Regions from separate parts of the Thalassotalea sp. SU-HH00458 genome, predicted to be linked through region 1. Evidence: predicted binding sites of a transcription regulator. Region 1 holds the regulator's gene; the other holds the start of a gene.
The links. The regulator LexA, encoded in region 1, represses DNA repair genes until DNA is damaged. The targets are predictions, from matches to a motif close to TACTGTATNNNNATACAGTA.
Positions count from the first base shown of each region.

Region 2: a site for LexA is predicted at 10,189-10,208, ahead of recA (recombinase RecA). Genes of this name have one in related genera too.

Region 1 covers NZ_BAABWW010000005.1:114,443-125,979, reverse strand. The annotation lists gene ctaD (cytochrome c oxidase subunit I) at 1-1,052, opposite strand, end outside; gene coxB (cytochrome c oxidase subunit II) at 1,065-2,561, opposite strand; gene lexA (transcriptional repressor LexA) at 3,119-3,742, opposite strand; gene ABXH06_RS09330 (GNAT family N-acetyltransferase) at 3,963-5,087, shown strand; gene ABXH06_RS09325 (DUF938 domain-containing protein) at 5,111-5,722, shown strand; gene ABXH06_RS09320 (CoA transferase subunit B) at 5,782-6,438, opposite strand; gene ABXH06_RS09315 (CoA transferase subunit A) at 6,441-7,160, opposite strand; gene ABXH06_RS09310 (3-hydroxybutyrate dehydrogenase) at 7,224-7,991, opposite strand; gene ABXH06_RS09305 (E22 family MetX-like putative esterase) at 7,991-9,169, opposite strand; gene ABXH06_RS09300 (GntP family permease) at 9,188-10,483, opposite strand; gene ABXH06_RS09295 (TonB-dependent receptor) at 10,763-11,537, shown strand, end outside.
Region 2 covers NZ_BAABWW010000009.1:136,281-147,817, forward strand. The annotation lists gene radA (DNA repair protein RadA) at 1-1,147, shown strand, start outside; gene metH (methionine synthase) at 1,182-4,880, opposite strand; gene ABXH06_RS14365 (homoserine O-succinyltransferase) at 4,938-5,885, opposite strand; gene ABXH06_RS14370 (DUF2339 domain-containing protein) at 6,183-9,008, shown strand; gene recA (recombinase RecA) at 9,112-10,140, opposite strand; gene ABXH06_RS14380 (MlaC/ttg2D family ABC transporter substrate-binding protein) at 10,604-11,242, shown strand; gene ABXH06_RS14385 (mechanosensitive ion channel family protein) at 11,252-11,537, shown strand, end outside.

The DNA.
Region 1 (11,537 bases):
AACGTCATAGCACCGCGCCACATAGTCGCAACCCAGTTAAAGACTTTCACACCCGTTGGCACCGCAATCAACATAGTACAATACATGAAGAATAGTTCACCGAATAACGGCATGCCGGTGGTGAACATATGGTGAGCCCAGACAATAAACGATAAGAAAGCAATTGAAGCTGTGGCATAAACCATTGAGCTATAGCCGAATAAACGTTTACGAGCAAATGTAGGTATGATGGTTGATACAATACCAAATGCCGGCAAGATCATGATGTAAACTTCAGGATGACCAAAGAACCAAAAAATATGCTGGAACATTACTGGATCACCACCACCAGCGGCGTCGAAGAAACTCGTACCAAAATAGGTGTCAGTTAATAGCATAGTTACAACACCAGCTAACACCGGCATTACCGCAATTAATAAATAGGCCGTAATGAAAAATGTCCAAACAAATAATGGCATTTTCATGTAAGTCATACCTGGGGCACGCATATTCATGATGGTTACAATGACGTTAATTGCCCCCATAATCGATGAAACACCCATAATATGTACAGCAAAAACAAAGAATGCGGTACTTCCGTTAGAGTATGTTGTCGAAAGTGGTGCGTAGAACGTCCAACCAAAGTTAGGTGCTCCTGATTCCATAAAGAACGAAGCAATAAGAATGGAAAATGCAAAAGGCAAAATCCAAAAACTCCAGTTGTTCATACGTGGTAAAGCCATATCTGGCGCACCAATCATCATAGGTATCATCCAGTTAGCAAAACCGGTGAAAGCCGGCATAATCGCGCCGAATACCATGATCAAACCGTGAACAGTAGTTAATTGGTTAAAAAAGTCGGGTTCAACAAATTGAAGTCCTGGTTGAAATAACTCAACACGGATCATCATTGCTAATGCACCACCAAATAATAACATGATGAATGCGAACCATAGGTACAAAGTACCAATATCTTTGTGGTTAGTCGTATACAACCAACGTTTTATACCCGTCATTTTGTGATCATGGTGATCATCGTGCTCATGCGAGTCGTGAATAGCTTCTGTAGTCATTATTCTGCCTCCTTACTTAGCACTTGCAGCAATATCTGCGGGTTGAACAACATCACCGGTATTATTACCCCAAGCATTTCGCTCAAAAGTAATGACGGCAGCAATGTCGGTTTTAGACAATTGAGCACCAAAAGCGGCCATACTTGGATTTTTCTTACTGCCATTTACCACCATATCAATGTGTGCATTAACATCACCTGTAGTAATTGGGCTACCGATTAATGATGGAAATGCTGGTGGTAAACCTGCACCAGTAGACTGATGACAAGCTACACAAGCCGTGTTGTAAACTTTCTCGCCTTTAGCCATTAATTCATCAAGTGTATATTCTTTAGATAAGTCTTCTGCGGGTGCAGCAGAAACAGCTTTACTCACTTTCTCAACGACTTTTTCAACAGTAGTCGCAGCTGAAGAAGCAGAACCGCTAGTCGCTGATTTAACATCAGCCGCTTGTACAGTATCACCTGTGTCATTGCCCCAAGCGTTTCGCTCGTAAGTAACAACCGCAGCAATTTCTTTCATGCTAAGTTGTTTGCCATAACCTTGCATACCGGTTCCGGCTTTACCATTGAAAACGATATCTATATGGTCAGCAACACTGCCCGTTGTCGCAACAGGACTGCCTTTAAGCGCTGGAAACGCAGGAGGTAAACCTAAGCCTGTAGGTTGATGACAAGCAGCACAATAAGCCGTGTAAGTAGTTTCACCTAATTGCATTAATTCTTCTTTAGAGAGTGAAGCATTTAAAGAAGCAGCCTCTGCAGCAGCGGCATTAGCGATTAATTCATTTTGTTCATCAATCCAACGGGCGTAGTCTTCTTCCGATTTAACTTCAACGACAATCGGCATAAAACCATGATCTTTACCGCAAAGCTCAGCACATTGGCCTCTATATATTCCTGGCTCAGGTACTATCGCCCATGCTTCGTTGATAAAACCAGGGTTAGCATCTTGTTTAACGGCAAAATCTGGCACCCACCATGAATGAATCACATCATCAGAAGTGATCAAAAAGCGAATTTTTTTATTAACCGGTATCACCAAATGTCTATCAACCTCTAAAAGATAATTTTCACCTTTTGTTTCGCCAACACCATTTTGGTTTTCATATTGTCCACGAGGAGTCGATAAAACAGAGTAAAACTCAATGTCTTGGTCAAAATATTTATAGTGCCATTTCCACTGAGAGCCAGTGACTTGAATAGTGATATCAGAATTATCGTTATTTTCCATGCTAACGAGTGTTTTCGTTGCGGGTACCGCCATGCCGATTAAGATGACAATAGGGATAACTGTCCACAGAATTTCCACCTTGGTACTTTCATGAAAAGTTGCTGGCTTTACCCCCTTTGATTTGCGATGGAACATGATTGACCAAAACATCGCCCCAAAAACCACAACACCAATTGCAGTACAAATATAAAGCGCAAACATATGAAGACCATATACTTCCTGACTTATATCAGTAACACCTTTGGTAAGATTTAACTGTTTATCTGCCCAAGCCATACTAGGAACTAATAGCCCTAGGAATAGCCAACTTAGGTTACGTCTCTTCACTCGACATCTCCTCCACCCTTTCTAAGTTTTAAAATCTTTAATATCATTAAAAAACGAATATCTTGATTTCTTTTAGTTGTTTTTGTTGTTATTTTTTCTGGCTATTTTTTAACCACTTAAAGTGCGCCTTATTATTATTTTTGTTCAATTTCTGTCCTAGAATTACTTAAATCTTGATCTAGGTCAATTCTTAATTTTCTTTAATAAAAGTAAAAACACTAACAATTACAATAGAGTATCAACTCTAAAACGTTAAAAAGTCCATTTTATATAGCCTGACGCCATAGGCTAAAAATCAAGCAATTGCTCTAATAAAATAATATCAGGTAGAAATGAGGGTGAATATTTTTTAATCAAAAAACAATCTAGTTTGAGAATACTAAGATTAAATAAGAATTATTCTTTATAAAAGTTCGGCTAAAGCATGAAAAGTGACAAAAAGTAAAAAATTGCTGACTTTTATTAAAAAGAGGAGAACAAAAGTCAGCAATATGGAAAAGTTAAATTTACATCCAGTCGGCAGAACGAATAACTCCTACAGCTATGCCTTCAACATTAAAATGTTGCGAAGTTAAATCAACTTTTATCGGTGAGAAATCTTCATTTTCAGCGTGAAGATAAACAACATTTCCTTCACGTTTAAATCGTTTTACCGTTACATCTTCATCAATTCGCGCAACAATCACTTGGCCATTTTGCACGTCAGTCGTTTGATGTACCGCTAATAAATCACCATCGAGAATGCCTATATCTTTCATACTTTCGCCATTTACTCGCAATAAATAATCCGCTGCAGGGTGAAATAAATTACCGTCAATTTTATAGTTATCTTCAACATGTTCTTGCGCCAGAATAGGTTCTCCTGCCGCAACACGACCAATTAACGGTAAGCCTTCTTCTTCAGTAAACTGTTCCGCTAAACGAATACCGCGCGACGTGCCAGGTAGCATTTCGATGTAACCTTTTTTAGCGAGTGCTTTTAAATGCTCTTCGGCGGCATTGGCAGATTTAAAACCGAAAAAATCGGCAATTTCAGCGCGCGTGGGTGGCATACCCGTTTGAGAAATATTTTCTTTAATAAGATCAAAAATTTGTTCTTGGCGTGGTGTAAGTGGTCGTAGGTTAGTCATTCGACAATTTCCTGTATATACTGACAGTTATAACTGTTAGTATATACAGGCTGTAAATAAACGCAACCCTGACTAGTCAAGTAAAAAACTTAATCGAGATATCAGACATAATGCTATATAAATGAATGAGATAAAAACCTCTCTATTCGCCATTGGTTATTATATCTGAAAGCAAAATCAGCTATGCTTAGCCAACGTTTCACTTAAAAATACGAGCCACGTGAAAGCAGAATTTCATCATAGTATTAATGATATTGCCAAAAACCAATGGCAAGCCGTAGAAAACTCTTTATGCCCACTGATGCATTATGAATTTTTCAAAGCGCTTGAAGATAGTACGTCTATTTGTATTAAGACTGGTTGGCAGCCTCATCATTTAACCTTATCTACTGATAAAACAATTCAAGCAATTATCCCGTTATATATTAAACAACACTCATGGGGCGAGTATGTGTTTGACTGGGACTGGGCACAAGCTTATCAGCACAATGGTTTAGATTATTATCCCAAGTTAGTCAGCACTATTCCTGTTACCCCCATTCCAAATGACAAGCTCCTAAGCGAAACGGTTGATTATCTGCAAATCATAAAAGTACTGATTGAGTATTGCCAGCAAAATGATATCAATAGCTGGCACTTGTTGTTTATTCCTGAAATTTCTCAAGCTGCTCAAGAAAAGTTACCTGATGACGTATATCTTCGCCATACGGTTCAGTTTCATTGGTTTAATCGTCAATATCAAAGTTTTGACCATTTCCTTTCAACATTTACCGCCAGAAAACGTAAAAACACCTTAAAAGAACGCCGTTCAATTGCTCAACAAGATGTTCAGGTTAAGCGGTTTGTCGGTAAAGACATTACCAAGAAACATTTAGATTACTTCTATTTAACTTACCAATTAACTTATTTAAAAAAAGGTCATCAGCCGCACTTAAGCTATGCTTTTTTTCAACAAATTTTTCAAACGTTACCGGATAATATTTTACTGGTAATCGCGAGTCGAGATGATCAATATATTGCTTGTTCATTGTTCTTTTATGATCATCAGCATTTATATGGTCGTTATTGGGGCTGTAGTGAATCAGTGAAAAATCTTCATTTTGAGCTTTGTTATTATCAAGGCATCGAATTTTGCATTGCTAATAAATTAGCGATGTTTAATCCAGGCACACAAGGTGAGCATAAAATACAACGAGGTTTTGAAGCCGTATTGACCTATTCTTATCATTGGATCAAACATGAACACTTCAAAACGCCGATAAAAAATTACTGCCAACAAGAACGAGTACAACTAAAGCGTTATCAAAAGCAATGTTTAGCGGCATTACCGTTTAAACAAAGCTAACGCGTCAACAAAAGGAAATTAGGATGGAATTAGCATTTTCTCAGGCCTGTGAAAACAACAAGTCTGCCATTTTATCAGTATTAAATCAGGCGTTTAGTACCACAAACAAGGTGCTTGAAATAGGCTCTGGCACGGGTCAACATGCCGTACATTTTGCTAAACATTTACCACAACTAATTTGGCAAACCAGTGATCTTGCCACCAATCATTTTTCTATCCAGCAAAGAGTCATTAACAGCGGTTTAAACAATATTCGCGCGCCTATTACCCTTGATCTTACTGAAGACTGGTCTTTTACTAACGACAACAGTACGCCTTTTTTTGATGGTATTTTCACTGCCAATACCCTGCATATTGTGAGCTGGCCACTAGTACAACGCTTTTTCACAGGCGTTGGCAATAATTTAGCGAAAGACGGAACCTTATGTATTTACGGACCATTTAACTACCAAGGTAAATTTACTAGCGCAAGTAATCAACAATTTGATACGTGGTTAAAAGAACGTGATCAACTCAGCGGTATTCGTGATTTTGAAGCCATAATTACCTTGGCAAATGCTGCCGGTTTTTCTTTAATCACCGACCACACTATGCCGGCAAATAACCGTTTATTAGTATTTAGAAAATGCGAATAAATAATTAGCAACGAATTAAAAAAAACGGCACTTTCAACGAGCCAAAGTGCCGAACTAGGTTAAACAAGCATTTCTTTTACGTTTTCACTAACAATTAATTCACCTTCCGTCAGCGCTTGAATTTCTTCAATAGAAACCCCTGGCGCATATTCTAATAAATGAAATTTACCTTGATGAATTTCTAAGTAAGCTAAGTCGGTAAGCACCTTTTTAATACAATTTTTACCTGTAAGCGGCAAAGTACAATTGGCGAGTAATTTAGAATCTCCATGCTTTGAAGCATGTGTCATGGTAACAATAATATTATCAGCACCGGCCACTAAATCCATTGCGCCCCCCATGCCTTTGATTAACTTGCCAGGGATCATATATGAAGCAATATTGCCATTCACATCCACTTCAAAGGCACCGAGTACTGTTAAATCAACATGGCCACCGCGGATCATGGCAAATGACTCAGCACTTGAAAATACAGACGCTCCGGTTGCCATAGTAACCGTTTGCTTACCGGCATTTATTAAATCGGCGTCAATTTCATCTTCCGTAGGAAATTGTCCCATGCCCAGAAGGCCGTTTTCTGATTGCAGCATAACCTCCATATTTTCAGGAATATAATTCGCCACTAAAGTAGGAATACCAATCCCTAAATTAACGTAATAACCGTCTTGTAATTCTTGAGCAACGCGCTTTGCCATTTGTTCTCGAGTTAACGCCATTTTTATTCTCCTGACTCTTGCTGCGAAGGACGAATCGTTCGCTGTTCAATGCGTTTTTCAAAGGTGCCGACAATCAGACGGTCGACATAAATACCTGAGGTATGAATTTGGTCTGGATCAAGTTCACCTGGTTCAACGATTTCTTCAACTTCAACGACCGTGATTTTTCCTGCGGTTGCCGCCATTGGATTAAAATTACGCGCTGTTTTGCGATAAACTAAGTTGCCGTATTTGTCCGCTTTCCACGCTTTGATAATCGCGAAATCACCTTTTATGCCCTCTTCCAGCAAGTATTCTCTGCCATTAAAAGTACGTACTTCCTTACCTTCTCCCACTGGTGTACCAACACCTGTAGCAGTGAAAAAAGCAGGAATGCCCGCTCCGCCAGCCCGCATTTTTTCAGCAAGAGTTCCTTGCGGTGTTAATTCAACGGCTAATTCGCCACTCATCATTTGTCGTTCAAACTCAGCATTTTCACCTACATATGACGCCACTATTTTGCTAATTTGACGATCGGCAAGTAACACCCCTAAACCAAAATCATCAACACCACAATTATTTGAAACCACCGTAAGATCTTTAGTGCCTTTACGCTTAATTTCATTGATTAAGTTTTCAGGAATGCCGCATAAACCGAAGCCGCCAGCAATGACTGTCATTCCGTTTTCTAAGCCTGCCATCGCTTCTTGATAGTTAGCGACAACTTTATTAAAACCTGCCATTTTTTTGTTCCTATATTTGGTAAATTAAATTGCTTATTGCTTTCAAAAAGCGATTTAATGGAATTATTTCACTGTCCAACCGCCATCAAGCACAAGGGCTTGGCCGGTCATATTTCTTGCTTCTTTACTCGCCAAAAAACACACCGTGGCACAGATTTCGTCAATATCGATAAACGACTTTTTCGGCATAGGCTCTAGCATTATTTTATTGATGACGTCTTCTTCGCTAATGCCATGTTGTTGCGCTTGATCTTTGATCTGTTTTTCAACTAATGGCGTTTTAACGTAGGCAGGACAAATTGTATTGATGGTAATGTCAGTATCAGATGTTTCTAAAGCGATCACTTTCGAAAAACCAATTAAGCCATGTTTAGCTGCCACATATGCAGACTTATAAGGCGAAGCAACTAAGCCATGTATTGAGCCAATATTGATAATTCTGCCAAAGCCGTTTTCCCGCATTTTGGGCATAAAAGCTTTACAGGTTCGCGCCGGCCCTGTCAGTAATACATCAACAATTTTTTGCCAAACATTCATGGGAAAATCTTCTAAACGTGAAACATGCTGTATACCGGCATTGTTGACTAAAATGTCCACGGTTGTATCAGCTAATGCTGCGAGTAAATTTTCGATATCTTGTTCATTGGTAACGTCTAGTTTAATGCCTCTTGCAGTTAAGCCTTTTTCAGCCAATTTTTGCTGGGCAGATAAAACCGCTTCATCATTCATATCAGTGATAATGATATTCGCACCTTTTTCAGCCAACGACTGAGCAACACCGAAACCAATACCACTACCTGCTCCAGTTATTAAGGCGGTCATGTTTTTCATTATTTACTCTCCAAAAATGTTGCAATGGTTTTTGCTTTACTGCTGATTGAAAAGAGACCATCTAAATGCCCCCACATGCCTTGAATTTCTTCATACTGACTATTTTCACCAATAAGCTCATGCGCTTTTTTAGCCATAGAAGGAAACAAAACTAAATCATTGGCAGCTGGCAAAAATAACGTTTTAGCGGTAATTTTTTTCAAACTTCCGGCAAGGTCATTATTATGACCGGCAATAAACAATTGATTGGCTCTGACAAGATATAAAACATGATTGGCATCAATAATATCGAGCTTTGCCCCCGCGGCGCCATAAAGCCAATCAACCACCGGAAAATTAGCGTTAATATCATTTAATGCCGCTTGATTAATGGCTTGATGTGTAGGGTTTGACGCATTGAAAATAGCTGGGTGCATTGCATCTTGGGTGATACTTGCTAAAGATAATTGCAATCCTCTTTTTGGTGCTTCACTTTGATAGTAATCACCACCATTCCAGTTAGGATCGGCTTTTATCGGTGCAGCCCAAGACTCTAACCCCGCGACTAACCACGCATCCATTTCTGCCGCGCCAATAACAGAAATCATACGTTCAACCATATCAGGATAAGCAACAGACCATTCAATAGCTTGCAACGAGCCCATAGAGGCACCCACAACGGCGTGTAATTTTTTAATACCTAAGCTATCGATGAGCGCTTTTTGTACATTGACAAAATCACGAATAGTGACCACAGGAAAGGTTAATCCGTAAGGTTTTCCTGTTTTAGGATCAATCGTTGCAGGCCCTGTTGTTATAACGTTTTTATCGAACGCACTGGCATTCACCAAAGTGTCAGAACTAATGACATAATATTTATCGGTATCAATGGCTTTACCTGGGCCAATAATGCTATCCCAATAGCCTGGCAAGGCATCACTTTCATTATACTTACCAGCAGCATGTGAATTTCCTGAAAAGAAATGAGTAATCAAAATAGCATTACTTTTATCTTGATTTAACGTGCCATAGGCTTCCCACCCAACGTTTACTTGCGCAATATTTTTACCGCCAAAGGTTTGAAAATTATCCAGTGTAAATTTTTGCTTAGTAACCAATAATGGTTTACTAGCTTCGTCTGCAAAGCAAAATCCTGATAACAGCAAAGTTGCAGCTAAAAGAAGAAGTCTTATATTCATAGTATTTCCTATCAAAAACTAAATAAAAATAAACAAGCCAATGGCAAGTATTAAGCCTAACAATGGAACTGCGCCGGTCATAGCAAACATCGACCAATACGCGCTGGCATGGGTTTCCTTACAAATAGCACGAATGGTAGTAACAACATAACCATTATGTGGCAAGGTATCTAAAGCGCCAGAACTTATGGCAACTACCCGATGTAATTGTTCAGGATTCACCCCTTGATCAATATAATGAGGTGCAAGTAATGGTAAGGCAATCACTTGGCCTCCTGAGGCCGAACCTGTTAACCCTGCTATAACACTTACGGCAACAGCGGCACCGATTAATTCATTGCCAGGCATTTGCGTCATAATGTTTACTGCCACTTGAAATGCTTCTGTTGATTTTGCTACAGCGCCAAAACCCACGACGGCAGCGGTATTACCAATAGCAATCAATGCCCCGTTTGTACCTTCAGAAATAGCATTATTTAGATTGTGAAAATATTTGTTATTGATCAACCAAATACTGATCACTCCACCGGCTAATGCAACAATCAAAGCATTATGGCCAAAATAGCTGTGTAAGCTAAATGATAATGTTAAGACCACCAACAGTGGAATAACACCAGTAATGGGATGAGGGTAATCTCGTTGAGGAATTTCTGGATCATCTTCACGGTGTTCAAAAACTTCCCCATTGGCTATCGCTTTGGAAATCAGTTTTTTTAACCACCAATAACCAAATAGCGCCATAAATATTGCGACCACTAAACTCACTTCCCAACCAGCATAAGGCGTAGTGCCTAGATATTTTATCGGGATCCAGTTTTGAATTTCAGGCGAACCAGCAGAAGTCATCGTGAACGTGACCGAGCCAAAAGCTAAAGTTGCCGGAATGAAACGGCGCGGTAAATTAGCATCTTTAAATAAACTTAGTGCCATTGGGTAAACCGAAAATGCAACAACAAATAAGTTTACGCCACCGTAAGTTAAAATGGCACACGCGGCAACAACCGCAAAAACCGCTTTTTTCATGCCGAGTTTATCAACAATATAGCGAGCAACACTGTCTGCGGCACCGGTATCTTCCATAAATTTACCGAATAAAGAACCCAGTAAAAACATAAAAAACCACGCGGCAATAAAACTTGTAAAGCCAGACATATAAGTGCTAACAAAATAAGTATCGCCAGTAAGTAACGCCATATTATTGCTAAGGGCTACTAGTAACGCACATAAAGGAGCGCTAATGAATAAATTCATGCCCCTCATCGTGAGAACCACTAATAAAATGAGTCCTCCGACTAAGCCAAACATACTTAACATAAGTAATTCCTGAGTATTGTTTTAATTAAATCAATTTGACTGAAGAGATCTCTCACTAACAAAACTCATGAGTAATATAAGATGATAGCTTATGGAAAATAATCACCTTAAATGCTCAATTTCATTGTGCTTTACAGGGTGATAAAAAGGTATAGTACTTAAGTACCACATACAGATGGATGTGCTTAAGCTAGATTAACTAATGACTGAAAAACAATCACTGCAATAAATAAAACTATAAAGAAAGAATATCCATCGGGGAGAAACATGAATACATCAATGTTTACATCAAAAACGGCTCAAAGTAAGTCGTCTCAAAACACTTTTAGCAAATCGCTGTGTGCAATAGCTATTAGTTCAACACTTATGAGTTCTGCAGTTTATGCGGCAGAAGAATCTCAAGAAAAGAAAGTGGCTGGTTTAGAAATAATCGAAGTAACCGCCCGTAAAACGACTGAAAACTTACAAGAAACACCGGTTGCTATGACATCAGTTGGCGCAGCCGAGTTAGCTGAAAATGGTATTTCTGTGATGACAGAAGTACAACGTTTCTCGCCAAACACCACACTGCAAACCAGCCGTGGTACTAACTCTACACTAACAGCCTTTATACGTGGTGTTGGTCAACAAGATCCACTTTGGGGTTATGAACCAGGTGTTGGTATTTATGTTGATGACGTCTACTTAGCTAGACCACAAGGTGCGGTATTAGATCTTTTAGATATTGAACGTATCGAAGTATTACGTGGTCCACAAGGGACTTTATACGGTAAAAACACGATTGGTGGTGCCGTTAAGTATGTCACTAAAGAAATGTCTGGTGATGCTGAATTTGACATTCAAGGGACACTTGGCAGCTATAATCAAAAAGATTTAAAAATGACTGGGCAAATGCCTTTAGTTGAAAATACCCTTTACTTAGGTTTTGGTTACGCGAATTTAAATCGAGATGGGTTTGGCGAGTTTTTAATTTCTGATTTACCGAATCAAGATAAAGAAAACTACAACAAGGACTTAACAGCTGCACGTTTAACCTTAGAATATCATGCTACTG
Region 2 (11,537 bases), on a different contig from region 1:
ATTTTCATCTGGCTTTTCTGAATTTGATCGGGTGCTTGGCGGAGGCATTGTACCCGGCAGCGCTATTTTAATTGGTGGCGAACCTGGTGCAGGTAAAAGTACACTATTACTTCAAACCATGTGTGTCTTATCAGAGCAAATGTCAGCATTGTACATTACCGGTGAGGAATCTCTTCAACAAGTTGCCATGCGGGCAAAACGTTTAGGGCTCAAAGCAGACTCATTAAAATTGTTATCTGAAACCAGTGTAGAAAATATTTGTCATATTGCAGAGAAAGAAAAACCGAAAATTATCGTGATTGACTCAATTCAAGTGATGCACATGGCTGATATTCAATCAGCACCAGGCAGTGTGTCGCAAGTACGAGAAGCCGCCGCTTTTTTAACTCGCTTTGCCAAACAACACCACGTTGCAATGATTTTAGTCGGTCATGTGACAAAGGATGGCAGCTTAGCCGGGCCGAAAGTATTAGAGCATTGTATTGATTGCTCTATCATGCTTGAAGGTAGTACAGATTCCCGATATAGAACACTACGTGGCAATAAAAACCGTTTTGGTGCCGTTAACGAGTTAGGTGTTTTTGCGATGACAGGCACAGGTTTAAAAGAAGTAAAAAACCCTTCGGCAATATTTTTATCACGCAGTGAAGAAAATACCCCTGGTAGTATTGTTATGGTCTTATGGGAAGGCACTCGGCCTTTACTGGTTGAAATTCAAGCATTAGTCGATCATTCAGCATTAGGTAACCCAAGACGTGTTGCGGTTGGCGCCGATCAAAATAGACTATCAATGCTATTAGCTATTTTGCATCGCCATGGTGGTTTACAAATGAACGACCAAGATGTTTTTGTTAATGTGGTTGGTGGCGTTAAAGTTGCAGAAACGAGTGTCGACTTAGCCTTGATTTTAGCGTTAGTGTCAAGCTTTAGAGATCGTGCATTACCTCAAGATTTAGTGGTATTTGGTGAAGTAGGGTTATCAGGCGAAATCCGTCCGGTTCCAAGTGGGCAAGAACGGATTAATGAAGCCGCTAAACATGGTTTTAAACGCGCAATCGTTCCATTTAATAATATGCCAAAAGAAAAAATATCCGGTATGGAAGTAATTGGAGTGAAAAAACTTAGCGAAGCATTAGATGTTATTTAATTAACAGCTAATGCTTCAAAAACGTTCATTGGGTTTATTCAGGTTCATAATCCAAATTAGCGGATAACCAACGTTCGGCTTGCGGTAATGTCATTTCTTTACGCGTTGCATAATCAATCACTTGGTCTTTTTTCAACTTGGCAACCGCAAAATACTTGCTGTCTGGATGAGCAAAATACCAGCCGCTTACGGCAGCACCTGGCCACATTGCAAAACTTGAAGTTAACTTCATGCCGATATTTTTTTCAACATCGAGTAATTCCCACAACAAGCCTTTTTCAGTATGCTCTGGACAAGCTGGATAACCGGGAGCTGGGCGAATACCTTGATATTTTTCACGAATTAAATCGTCATTTGCAAAAGACTCTTCTGGCGCATACCCCCAATATTCTTTACGTATTTTTTCATGAAGATATTCAGCACTCGCCTCTGCTAACCTATCGGCCACAGCTTTAATTAAGATACTGTTGTAATCATCAAACTGAGCGTCAAAAGCTTTCACTAATTCATCACAACCAAAACCAGCTGAAACGGCAAAAGCTCCCATATAATCTTTTATGCCAGATGCTTCATCAGCAACATAATCAGCCAAACAACGATTAAACTGCCCTGATGGCTTTTTACTTTGTTGGCGAAGTTGATGCAGTTTCATCAATGGTTCTTCACGTTCATCATTAGAAAATACGACTAAATCGTCTTGTTTACGATGAGCAGGGAATAAACCAAAGACGGCTTTAGCTGTTAGTTTTTTATTGTTTATTACATCGTCAATCAACGCATTAGCGTCATTAAATAATTTCGTTGCTTCTTCACCAATCACGTCATGTTTTAAAATAAGTGGATATTTACCCGATAACTGCCAAGTCATGAAAAATGGCGTCCAATCGATATAATTTCTCACCACATTTAAATCAAGTTCATCTAAAACAGTAATCCCTAATTTGTTGGGTACTTTAGGCGTGTATTGCTCAAAACTTAATGGAAAAGCATTGGCACGGGCTTCCTCTAATGAAATTAAACTCGAACGAGGACCTTTTTTGTAATGACGTTCACGGACACGATCATATTCATCTTTTTGACGATCGATAAAAGCTTGGCGTTTATCTCCATCTTCAGAGATTAGTGTGCTGACCACGGATACCGAGCGCGAAGCATTGGGCACATAAACCACAGGATGTTCATATTTCGGTTCAATTTTTACCGCCGTGTGGGCTTTAGACGTTGTCGCTCCCCCTATCAGTAAAGGTAAGTTTAAATCTAAGCGTTTCATTTCTTTGGCAACATGCACCATTTCATCAAGTGATGGGGTTATCAAACCAGATAAACCAATAATATCGACATTCTCTTCTTTGGCGACGCGTAAAATATCTTCACAGGACACCATGACCCCTAAGTCGATAATATCGTAGTTATTACATTGTAAGACTACGCCAACAATGTTTTTACCAATATCGTGAACATCACCTTTAACTGTAGCAAGTAACACTTTACCGTTAGATTTTACTTCAGTTTTTTCCGCTTCAATAAACGGGTTTAAGTGGGCAACGGCTTGCTTCATAACCCGAGCAGATTTCACCACTTGCGGTAAAAACATTTCCCCTGCACCAAATAAATCACCAACAACATTCATGCCATCCATTAATGGCCCCTCAATGACATCTAATGGTCTAACGGCTTCAAGACGTGCGGCTTCTGTATCTTCAATTATAAATTCATTGATACCTTTTACTAATGAATACTCTAAGCGCTTATTAACCGGTAACTCTCGCCATGCTAGATCGGCTTTATTACTTTGATTGCCCGCTTGTCCGCGATAGGTTTCAGCCACATCAAGTAAGCGCTCTGTGGCACCGTCGTCACTGTTTTGAATAACGTCTTCAACCGCAATGCGCAAGTCATCTGGAATATCAGAATAAATGGCCAACTGACCAGCGTTAACAATCCCCATGTCCATACCATTTTTAATGGCATGATATAAAAACACTGCATGTATCGCCTCTCGAACGGGGTTATTTCCACGAAAAGAAAATGATACGTTTGATACGCCACCAGAAATCATCGCATATGGCAGGTTCTTTTTAATATCAGCGACCGCGTCAATAAAGTCTACCGCGTAATTATTGTGTTCATCAATACCGGTAGCGACCGCAAAAATATTGGGATCAAAGATAATATCTTCTGCAGGAAAACCGATTTCATCCACAAGAATATGGTATGCACGCTTACAAATTTCATATTTTCTTTCGCGAGTATCTGCTTGCCCTACTTCATCAAATGCCATGACGATAACGGCAGCACCATAACGGCGCAATAGCTCTGCTTGGCTGCGAAAGTTTTCTTCACCTTCTTTTAAACTGATCGAATTAACGATGCCCTTGCCTTGTATACACTTAAGGCCTTCTTCTAAAATATCCCATTTAGAAGAATCAAGCATCACAGGCACTTTGGCAATATCGGGCTCACCCGCAATTAAATTTAGAAATCGGATCATGGCCGCTTTTGAATCGAGCATGCCTTCATCCATATTGATATCGATTATTTGCGCGCCATTTTCAACTTGCTGTAAAGCAACCGCTATTGCTTGATCATAATTTTCTTCAGTGATAAGTCGTTTAAAAATTGCCGAACCGGTAACGTTAGTTCTTTCACCCACATTCACAAACAAAGTATTTTCATCAATAGTCAGTGCTTCTAAACCTGATAATCGACAAGCAATTTTTCGAGGTTCCACTTTACGAGGTGCAATATTTGCAACCGAATCAGCCATACCTTTGATATGCTCTGGGGTTGTACCGCAACAGCCACCGATAATATTCAAAAATCCTGAATCGGCCCACTCGGCAACATGAGTATTCATGTCATCAACACTAAAGTCATATTCGCCAAAGGCATTTGGTAGCCCGGCATTGGGGTGAGCCGAAACCGCACAATCAGAAATTCGACTTAATTCAGCAACATATTGCCTTAATTCAACAGGGCCAAGTGCACAATTTAAACCAAAAGAAATAGGTTTAGCATGGCGAAGTGAATTATAAAAAGCTTCGGTTGTTTGTCCTGATAATGTACGGCCTGAGGCATCTGTAATAGTGCCTGAAATCATTACGGGTAAACGAATATTTAACGATTCGAAAACCGTTTCAACAGCAAAAATAGCAGCTTTGGCATTTAACGTATCAAAAATCGTTTCAATTAATATTAAATCACTTCCCCCTTCAATTAACGCTTTTGTCGACTCAATATAAGCCTCCTTTAGTTGATCAAAGGTGACATTACGAAACGCCGGATCATTCACATCTGGTGAAATTGAACAGGTTCTGTTTGTTGGCCCTAATACACCGGCGACAAAACGCGGTTTATCTGGATTTTTTGCCGTATATTCATCTGCAACTTGCCGAGCTATTTTGGCAGCCTCTAAATTAATCTCGGCGCTGTACGCTTCCATGTCGTAATCAGCCATGGCAATAGTCGTTGCATTGAAAGTATTCGTTTCAAGTATATCAGCACCCGCTTCGAGGTATTCAGCATGAATGGCTTTAATCACATCAGGTTGAGTCAGCACTAACATGTCATTATTGCCTTTCACATCTAAATGCCAATCAGAGAACTTCTCGCCACGGTAATCTTGCTCTTCAAATTTATACGCTTGAATCATAGTTCCCATAGCACCATCAAGAATTAAAATACGTTGGGCTAATTGTTGTTCAAAATTTTCAAACGATGCTGATTTCTTCATACTACTCTCAATTTGTTCTAATAAGAAAAACGACGTTAATACTGTAATTATATGTGTTTAAACTTGGTTTTCCGGCTGTCTTGCTCGAATATTCGACGCATCTAGCAAATAAGGTGTTATTTGATAGACATAATAGTTGAGCCAATTGGTAAATAATAAACTGCCATGACTACGCCACGAGCTATGCGGTATTTTGTTGACATCATTATTTGGATAATAATTTTCAGGCATAACAGCGTTTTCGTCAGCATTTAAATCACGATGGTATTCTTCATCTAATGTCGTTGCATCGTATTCTGGATGGCCTGTTAAATAGACTTGCTGCTTGTTTTTGCTTGCCACCACATAAACCCCCGCTTCTTCTGACTCTGCGATAATTTTTAGTTCCGAGACACTTAAATAATCAGCTTTATCAATATAACCATAGCGAGAATGCGGTACATTAAAAAACTCTTCAAAGCCTCGCGTTAACTGCTCTTTTGGATCAACAGGGCTGTGTTGATAAACACCTGATAGTTTTTTCTTTCGTAAATGGCGATTCAAGCCATAATGATGATATAAAGCCGCATGCGCCGCCCAACAAGAAAACATAGTTGATGTGACATTATTTTCTGCCCAATCAAAAACTTCACATATTTTATCCCAAAAGGTTACTTTTTCGTATTCTAGCAACGCTAAAGGCGCGCCTGTAATAATTAACCCGTCATATTGCGTGTCTTTAATATCATCAAATAAACAATAAAAGTTATCTAAATGCTCTTTCGGGGTATGCTTTGACTCATTGGCATGTATACGGACAAAATCAATATTTATCTGTAATGGAGTATTCGACAACATCCGTAAAATTTGCACTTCTGTTTCAATTTTATTCGGCATTAAATTTAAAATCGCTACTTTCATCGGGCGAATATCTTGATTAGCCGCACGATGCTCCGACATGACGAAGATATTTTCTTTATCTAATACCGATAAAGCCGGTAATTCATTAGGGATTTTAATGGGCATAAAAAGTACCTACAACACTGACATTCAACATAACATTTAGCGAATAAACTCGTGTGCATATTTCATACACACAGTATAGACACTACTGTGCCTTTTAACTTTAGCTATGTCAACTTCTAAACGTATAGACGTCTAAATGATTTTGTTAATTCTTATAACTTTTTCATAATTTTTTTACAGTCAGTATCGACAAGCGTTATAAGATCCGAGCCTTAAATTGGTTGTAGAATAATAAAATAGCAAATTATACTTGCGCGTAATAAACTACTACGCAAAATAATAAGATTACAGGACGTAATGATGAACGAAGAGGTTAAAGCGCTTAAGTCAGAGTTAGCTTTATTAAAACTTCAATTTAGTGAGAGAGTAAATACTGTCGAGGCTCGACTAAATAAATTACTTGAGCAAAAAGATCAACAACAGGATCAGTCTAATGATTATTTCAGTGAGACTATTGATAATCCCCCTCCTAACATAATCAATGAAACTCGATTAACAGACACTTTATTACCTAAAACAGCGGATGAATATCTAGCAATCAATAAAACGATAGAAGATTCTGTACCTGCCAAACCATCCTTTATCACCGTATTATTCCAAGCTGTTCTGTCTTTGTTATTCGATTGGTTCTCTCCTATCACTAAAATATATCAATCATATAAAGAACGAGGCATGCTTGGTATTTTTATTCTCACAATAACCGGTATTGGCTTAACCTTAGCTGGTTTTGGTTATTTAATGCAATTACTCATTGATCATCTTGGTGCAGGTTCTAAATCGTTATTAATGTGCTTTGCTGCAATACTTGTTATGGGAGTAGGCGTTGGCTTAAAGCTCAAAACAAGGTTTGGAGAGTTTGCCACAGCCATTGTTACTTTAGGCATATTATTATCATATAGCACGGTATACTTTTCAGGCAGTGTCTACGGCATAATCCCCAATATAATCGTCTTGTTATTATATTTATTTATCGCACTTGTTTGTCATGGTTTAGCTCAATGGTTGGACATTAAAATAGTTGCTGGTTTGGGAGTTATTGGTATTTCTACCATGCCAATATTGTCGAATACGATACAATTTGAATCTTTGTATTATTTATTGTCATTGGCATTTGTTATTACTAGTAGTTTGATATTAGCTTATAAAAGAAGTGAACTATGGCTTGCTAACTTAAGCTTAGCCTTTTTCATCGTTGCTTTAGAGTGGTTAATTGGCGTTGAATTTGTATATGTTTCTGCTTGGATAATAAATTTATTTTACTTGCTATTCTTTACTTACATAGTCATTACTTTATTCAAAAACAGCCCATTAGAAAATAATACATCAAATCATAAGCCGTTGATATTGTTAGCTGCTTTAGTAAGCTCAACTGTATTGCTTTTCTTTCAGTCAAGCGAAATATTTTCGACACAGGTGACTATCAGTTTTTCCTTAAATACTATCGCTGCTTCCGTTATTAGTATTCTCTTCTATAAAATTAGACATAAGCTAACTCATTTTTTTATTTTATTAACCACACTCTGGAGTGTTTTAGCTGTTGCTAGTGCAATTAGTGATGCTTATTGGGGAATCGCATGGGCAGTTGAAGGAATATTATTGCTTTATATCGGTCGAAAATTTGAAATGACTACGGTGGTCAACCAAAGCCAGGTTTTAATAGCATTGGCACTTGTATATTGTTGGTCAGCATTAGCCAAATATTTTCCTTTACCCGCGTTAAAGTCAATAGATGGTTGGCTATTGTCAATTGTAATTGTTGCGGTTATAGGTGTTTGGCATCGAGTACTCAATAATTCAAACGTTTTTGATGAATTTACACAGAAAAAAATCAAACCTTTCCTACAGTTACTCGAAGTTGTTTGGTTATCTATATTGCTAATCGCTAGTTTAAATATTTGGTTAGGAAATTGGACAGGTGCAACTATTCTATTACTTCAGTTAGTTTGGTTGTTTAGAGCTAAACAATGCAAGCAACTATCCATTGAAGTTTTTGCCGCCACGTTAATATTAGTGCCATTATTCTACGCCTATAGTGGAGGGTTAATGGTTAATAGTTATCGTTTCACGGCCTTACCGCTATTTGCCAAGTTTTCTATAATTTCTGCCTTTATCCAATTATGGTTATGGTCGGAGTTTTATCGAAAATTTTACCCCGATAGTGCACTTAAAGACGTTACAGAATCCGCTAGGATCTTATTTTATCTGTTACTTCCTGTTTGTTGGGTTAACTCATCTCTACATAGATTAAATGAAAATGTTTTAATGATTCTTTGGTTCTCCCCACTTTTAGCGCTATTTCTCGCTAAAAAAATCAAACACCAATTAATAGTCAAAGAAACAAAGTTACTTACGGCTTTATCTAGTGTCATTTTTATCTTACTTGCTGGACAATTAACACTTATGTACAGCATTGTAGCGTTAACTGGATTTATTGTTCTGTATAGTTCTGCCCTCTATTTTGATAAAAAGGTATCAAGGTGTGAACTTTGTGAATTCATCATTAGTTGGGGTGTCATATCTTTAGGGTTTTCCATTCCAAGTATTATTGGCTTTCAAAGTAATAGTTTATTAATTGGCTTAATAGTAACTTCTTTTTTCTGGATATCTTATCTAGCCATGATTAACGTTTCAGAACATTTACGTAGAAATACTTTAATAATCATGGTTGTTAACGGAATATTAGTGATTTCGGCTTGGTCGTTAACCTTTAACAATGCCATTTACGCTTGTATTCCTGTTATGTTTTTAATTGCTGCTACAGACCAAAAAAAGGCTTTATTAAGCAAGACACGATTAGGTTTAAATAGTGACTTATTTCTCCATTCTATTGCTGCAATTACCTACGTTACTCTTTTTAGTGCGCTTGTAAATTATCGCTTGGACTTATTAATTGCTCCAACATTAGCCGTTCATGGCGCACTTATTTTGTTTATGAAGGACAGACGCACGCTTACCATCAAGTATAGCTTTGGTTTGATTTTGTTAGGTATAACTAAACTAGCACTATTCGATGCTGCTAATGCACTACTTTGGCATAAAGTGATCCTATTTATGGGAATAGGTGTCTTTATTTTGGTTGCATCATTTTGGTATCAAAAATTGACAAGTAAAACCGAACCATAGTTTGTTTAAGCAAATAAAAATAGTAGAGAAATATGAAAACCATCACAGTTGTGATGGTTTTTCTAGATTGATTTTGAGTTTTTAAAGCAATTGTTTCTACTTATTACTCAGTAACCGCTTCTTCTTTTTCAACGTTATCAGTTGCTTTTGTTAATAATAACTCTCTTAAGCGACCGTCGAGTTCTTTGGCAACTTCTGGCTTTTCAGTTAAATACTTGGTCGCATTTGCTTTACCTTGACCAATACGGTCGCCATTGTAGCTATACCAAGAACCAGCCTTTTCAACCATTTTATGTTGTACGCCTAAATCAATTAACTCACCTAAGCTGTTAATACCTTCACCGTATAATATTTGGAATTCAACTTGTTTAAATGGTGGAGCAATTTTATTTTTCACAACTTTAACGCGTGTTTCGTTACCAACAATTTCATCACCTGCTTTAACCGCACCGATTCGACGAATATCTAAACGTACTGAAGCGTAGAATTTTAATGCATTACCACCCGTGGTTGTTTCTGGAGATCCAAACATTACACCAATTTTCATACGAATTTGGTTAATGAAAATCATCATAGTATTCGATTGCTTCAAGTTACCCGTAAGCTTACGCATAGCTTGAGAAAGCATGCGAGCTTGTAGGCCCATGTGTGAATCCCCCATATCGCCTTCAATCTCAGCTTTAGGAGTAAGGGCAGCAACAGAGTCGACCACAATAACGTCAACCGCACCAGAACGAGTTAACATGTCACAAATTTCTAACGCCTGTTCACCCGTATCTGGCTGAGACACTAATAATTCATTAATGTTTACGCCAAGTTTTTCAGCATAAATAGGGTCAAGCGCATGTTCAGCATCAACAAACGCACAAACTTTACCATTACGTTGAGCTTCGGCGATAACTTCTAACGTCAGGGTGGTTTTACCACTTGATTCAGGGCCATAAATTTCAACAACTCGACCCATTGGTAAACCACCAGCACCTAGCGCAATATCTAATCCAAGTGAACCAGTAGAAATGGTTTCTACATCCATACTGCGGTTTTCACCCAGCTTCATAATTGAGCCTTTACCAAACTGACGTTCTATTTGGCTGAGTGCTGCAGATAGTGCTTTTTCTTTGTTATCGTCCATTTCGTGCTCCACAATTTATATCTAAAAACTAACTTATGTGACGAAGTATACTGTATAGTCGTACAGTATCAAGCTTTTTTACAATTATTTTTATTTCTTTACTAAAAATAAAAAACGGAGACTTTTAATTCGTTGTTTTTATTGTATAATTCAGACGTTAATAACTTTTAAAGTTTTCAAGCTAAAAAGTTACTATTTCATTTTTAGTTGAATTTTTTTGTTTGTACAGTAGTTTTATCATGCTGTTAACCAGTAAAAAGATAAATGTTTTGTCATCACAAAACAACAGACTCAAAACTCATCAGTTTTAACGAATTTAAAAAAGTATTTGTCAGCAATTCATTAAAACTTATTATCCGCTAATCAATTTTTTTGATTGATATAAACAATTTATTGCGCTTGCCTGTTTTCAATTTCCCCATACAATCACCGCACTTGTTAGTACTGGCTAATTAAAAATAAAATGAAAAATTCCACTGAAAAAAACATCAATATTTTCGTCTTAATATTTATATTATTAACGTTTTTAATTTCTTCTTTCGTATTAGCGAATGACAACTTACCGGAAGAAAAAGTAAAAAATGTTTTTACAAATATTGAAACCGCGCTGATCCCATTAAAAAATGCCGACCAACTATCACGTAGTAATATTCGCGAAGTATTGAAGCAATATTTATTGCCCGAAGTAAGTACGCAATATTTTAGTCATAAAGTCTTAGGGCTTCATTTAGCTAAATTATCTCCAGAGCAAAAAGAAGCATTCCGAACTGAATTAACCAATCAATTAATCGATACTTACAGCCATTTATTGAGTAAGTATAATAACGAAGCAATTAATATTGGTAAAAGTTCAATTTCGAAAAGCGGTAAAGTGGCTATGGTGAATATGACAATTATTGGTAAAAATAAAACCAATAAAGCCTTAGTAAAACTGATTAAATTGCACGATGAAACTTGGTTATTTTATGATATTGTGGTCGAAGGTATTAGCATGCTGGAATCTAAACAAAAAGAAATTAATTCAAGTTTCAACAAATTAGGGCCAGAGCAAACGTTATTACAACTACAAAATAATTCATCACTCAGCAATAAAAGGGTTTAAAAATTTTACATGGACTTATGGTTTAACATTAGTAATTTAACGGCATTAACACCCAATTTTTTTAACAATAAGTTCGTGATCACTTTACTGTGTGTTAGTGCTTTTTATTTATTGAAATTTCTATTAGTAAAGGTGATCAAAAAGAAGTCTAAACACGATAAAAGATTACAAATTAATATCGTTAATAATATTTATACCGTTTTAATGATCGTCTTGATCTTTAATATTTGGTCGGAAGAAATTCAAAAGTTTGCCTTTTCCATTGCCGCTTTTATTGTTGCCATTGTTTTAGCAA